DNA from 2 places in the Streptococcus sp. DTU_2020_1001019_1_SI_AUS_MUR_006 genome. Region 1 is predicted to be linked to the other one. Evidence: predicted binding sites of a transcription regulator. Region 1 holds the regulator's gene; the other holds the start of a gene.
The links. The regulator Rex, encoded in region 1, represses fermentation and respiration genes when NADH is low (regulators of the CRP and FNR family bind a similar motif). The targets are predictions, from matches to a motif close to TTGTGAANTANTTCACAA.

Region 2: a site for Rex is predicted at 1,278-1,295, ahead of adhE (bifunctional acetaldehyde-CoA/alcohol dehydrogenase). Genes of this name have one in related genera too.

Annotation. Positions count from the first base shown of each region.
Region 1 is NZ_CP135436.1:1,513,559-1,515,762, forward strand. Features, by position in the region: gene RRU92_RS07315 (gamma-glutamyl-gamma-aminobutyrate hydrolase family protein) at 1-578, opposite strand, end outside; gene RRU92_RS07320 (redox-sensing transcriptional repressor Rex) at 594-1,235, opposite strand; gene RRU92_RS07325 (DUF4649 family protein) at 1,316-1,531, opposite strand; gene RRU92_RS07330 (DUF1831 domain-containing protein) at 1,541-1,888, opposite strand; gene RRU92_RS07335 (cysteine desulfurase family protein) at 1,893-2,204, opposite strand, start outside.
Region 2 is NZ_CP135436.1:304,185-306,388, forward strand. Features, by position in the region: gene adhE (bifunctional acetaldehyde-CoA/alcohol dehydrogenase) at 1-1,242, opposite strand, end outside; gene RRU92_RS01485 (MORN repeat-containing protein) at 1,543-1,956, opposite strand; gene RRU92_RS01490 (low molecular weight protein-tyrosine-phosphatase) at 1,931-2,204, opposite strand, start outside.

The DNA.
Region 1 (2,204 bases):
ACAGCTTCAATAATGCCATCCTTAGGGTCATGAGCTACAATCTTTAAGTTAGGTGCTAAATCCTTGATACTCTGGTGGTGGAAGGAGTTGATATGGGAGATTTCTCCATAGATTTCTCGAAGAACAGTATCAGGTTCTGTTACCAAACGTTGTGTTGTGTACTCGGCAGAACAATCCTGCCAGTGGTCTTCGATATCTTGATACAAAGTTCCACCCATAGCAACGTTAAAGAGTTGAGTCCCACGGCAAACAGAGAAAATAGGTTTCTTTTGTTTGATGGCTTCTTTTATAAGAGCTAGCTCAAAAATATCTCTTTGAAGGTGGTAGTCATCGCTATCGATTGTTTTAGGCTCACCGTAGAACTTTGGATCGACATTTTGTCCACCTGTCAAGATGAGCTTGTCAATCATACTGATATAGTGGCTAGCCATTTCTTGATCACCAATCGGTAGGATGATGGGAATCCCTCCAGCGTCTTTAACGCCTTCAATAAAGCCTTTTGCTGCGTAGCTCATCATAAGCTCATCATCAGGATGAGCTTTTTCGTTTCCTGTAATCCCAATAACTGGTTTTTTCATAAATGCTTTCGCTTTCTAATCCTCTTTTCTCATGAAATAGAGGAGAGTTTGCAATTCACTAGTTAAATCCACATATTGAGCCACCACATCTTTTGGTAGTTGGAGATGAACGGGTGAAAAGCTTAAAATTCCTTTAATACCTGCTTCGACAAGGAGATTAGCTACTTCTTGTGATTTGACACTCGGAACAGTTAAGATTGCAGTTTTTACATCTGCATTTTTTATTTTATCCTTGATTTGGGAGATTCCATAAATTGGAATTCCATCGGGAGTTTTTGTCCCAACTTCAGGATGGTCATCCAAATCAAAAGCCATAATAATTTTCATTTTGTTTCGTTCATGGAAACGGTAGTGAAGGAGAGCGTGCCCCATATTACCAATACCCACCAACATAACATTTGTAATAGAATTATCATTTAGAAGATCAGCAAAAAACGTCATTAGTTTTTTGACATCGTAGCCAAATCCACGGCGACCAAGTTCACCAAAGTAGGAAAAATCTCGTCTAACGGTAGCAGAATCAATACCAATGGCCTCGGCAATTTGTTTTGAGTTGGCTCTTTCAATCTTTTCTGCATGAAATCTTTTAAAGATACGATAATAAAGAGAAAGTCTCTTTGCTGTTGCTTTTGGAATAGCAGACTGTTTTTCTTTCACAAAATCACAACCTTTCTAAATACTATTTTATAGAAAGATTGTGAAAAAATCAACAAAAACAAGAAAAAACTAAGAAAATCTTAGTTTATCTTTGTAAAATCATAGTGAAATAGAAAACGATAGAGATCTCCCAGAAGACCTTGATATATTTCTTTCCCCTTATAGGTAAGTGAAGTAATGACGGTCGTATCTGGAAGAGTCACACATCCTGAAAGTGACAGCATGAGTGCTTCGTAATCTTCGTATTCTAAAAGGCGATCGACTTGATAGGTATCCTTATAGGTTAATCGAAACATAGGGACCTTCTATCTTTCACTTTTAGTGAAAACACCACGTTCAACAAGACTGTCCATCAAGAAGTAGAATTTCTCTTGGTGGATATGAGTTTCTTCTGACTTAAAGATATCAACCAAACGTAGACCAAATTTATCAGTGATGTTGATTTTTGCACCAGTTAAGTCTTTGTTGATGATAATCTTAAGTTGGAAACCTTCCCCACTATTTGGAACCTTCTCAAGAAGGCGTGTTAGTTCATAGTTACCAACCTTTGTTTCAAAAAAAGTGTTATCTTTTAGAGTAAACTTTTTGACAGTTGGGCTAAGTGTGTAATCGTAACGGCAATTTTTGAGACTAATAGTTTTTTCGAATGCCATTGAGTTATCCTCCAATGATTTCTTTTAGAGTTTGTGCGAGGGTGATCATTTCTTGCTCTGTATTTTGAGGTGAAATGCTGACGCGAACGGATTCGTGTAAGCGAGGAGAGTCTTCTCCGTAGAAAGCTTGAAGAACATGACTAACCTGAACGACACCTGCAGTACAAGCAGAACCAGTTGAAATAGAAATCCCTTCAAGATCCAGACGAAGGAGTAGTAGATCATTTCGTTGACCTGGAAATCCAATATTAAGGACATAAGGTAGCTGGTCTTTTCCTTGATTGAGGTAATAGTCTGTCTCAGCCATTTCCTTTAA
Region 2 (2,204 bases), 950 kb from region 1:
GTTACAGATAACACGAATAGCTTTAACAGCTTTACCAAATTCTTTAGTCAATTCTTCATCAGCTGTATGGATGGCTGCTGAGTGCCCAAGACCGTTAAATTCAACCATTTGACGAGCTTTAGCAATACCATCTTCACGGCTTTCAGATTTCAAAACTGCGATAACTGGTGACAATTTTTCACGAGTCAATGGCTCGTTTTCACCAACTTCTTTACATTCTGCAGCAAGAATGTTTGTTCCTTCTGGAACAGTAAATCCTGCTTGTTCTGCAATCCAAGTTGCTGGTTTACCAACAATGTCAGCGTTCAATTTTGCACCAGCACAGTTTTTGCTGTTTGCTTTCACGCCGAAGCAGAACTCTTCAAGAAGAGCTTTTTCTTTTTTGTTTACAAAGTAAGTGTGATAAGATTTGAACTCTGCTACAAATTCATCGTAAATTTCTTTATCAATGATAACCGCTTGTTCAGATGCACAGACCATACCGTTGTCAAATGATTTAGACATTACAATATCGTGAGCAGCTTGGCGGATGTTAGCTGATTTTTCCACATAAGCTGGAACGTTACCGGCACCTACCCCAAGAGCTGGTTTACCACATGAGTATGCCGCTTTAACCATGGCATTACCACCTGTTGCAAGGATTGTTGCAATACCTTCGTGGTTCATAAGCGCACTAGTTGCTTCCATAGATGGTTCAGTAATCCACTGTACACAGTTTTCAGGAGCACCTGCTTTAATCGCTGCATCACGAACGATTTGAGCTGCGTGAGCTGATGATTCTTGAGCTGATGGGTGGAATGCAAAGACAATAGGATTACGAGTCTTCAATGAAATCAACGCTTTAAAGATTGCTGTTGAAGTTGGGTTAGTTGTTGGAGTGATACCACAAACAACACCAACTGGTTCAGCGATAAGAGTCAATCCTGTTACATCGTCTTCTTCGATAACACCAACTGTTTTAGTGTGGCGCATGTTGTTTACTACGTGTTCACAAGCAAACAAGTTCTTAGTCGCTTTATCCTCAAATACTCCACGTCCTGTTTCTTCAAAGGCATGTAAAGCCAATTCTCCGTGAGCATCAAGTGCAGCAACTGAAGCTTTTGCTACGATATAATCGACTTGATCTTGGTCAAGTTTACGCATTTCTTCAAGGGCAACTAAAGCTTTTTGCACCAAACCATCGACATGCTTTTCAGCAGCGAGTTTCTTTTCTTCTGGTGTTACAGTTTTTTTATCAGCCATATTTTCCTCCATAGCTTTCAAGGATTGTAAGTCCTTTGTTAATTTTTTCACAAGTTTATTATAACTCTTTTTTAAACGTTTGTAAACAGTTTCATAGACATTTCACAAACTTTTTTTATTTGTTTGTGAAAACAATTTTAAATATACCCATACATGCACTTTTTCACTTAAAGTTTGTGAATTATTTCGTAAAAGTTTTATTTTTCACAAACTTAGTTGTAAAACAGTCTTGTAAGCCGTTTTTATTTCCATGTAAGCGCTTTCTAGCGTTCTGGAAGAAGACCTCCTTCTAGGAGGAGGTTACTGTGCTTGTTGGAACAAACCTTGCTTGAAGTCTCCCTCATAAACTACTTCTTGTTCAGTAGTCAATTTTCCTTTTCCCTCAGCTTGGCCATTTACAAAATCACCCTCATATACCCAGCCTGCTTTGGCTTGATAGGTGCCTTTACCATTGAAGGCTCCATTACTGAATTCTCCAGTATAGCTATCACCGTTTGCAAAGGTAACAGTTCCCTGACCATTCATCTTACCACGAACTAGGCTTCCATCGTAAACAATGGTATCCCCATCCAGTTTGAGAACTCCTTGCTTGGGAAGATTTGTCAGAAATACTAAACCTGCGCAGACAACAATGACGATTACTGTCGCAATTTCTAGTCTAGAGCGTGTCAAATAGACACTGTATTTTTCATAGAGTTTCTTTATATTTTCCATTTTCACTCTCATTTTCTAAGCGACTTAACCAAGCTCGACAACCAGTTGAAATCCGATCGTAAGTTTCTTCAAAATCACCTGTATACCAGGGATCTGGAACGCTTTCAGATGTAAACGCTTGGATCTTATCTTGTTGATCTTGCGGGCACATCTGATATAAGTCAGCAAGGTTAGACTCATCCATACCAATGATATAGTCAAAATACTCAAAGTCATTTTTAGAAATTTGTTGGGAAGTTTTCGAAGTA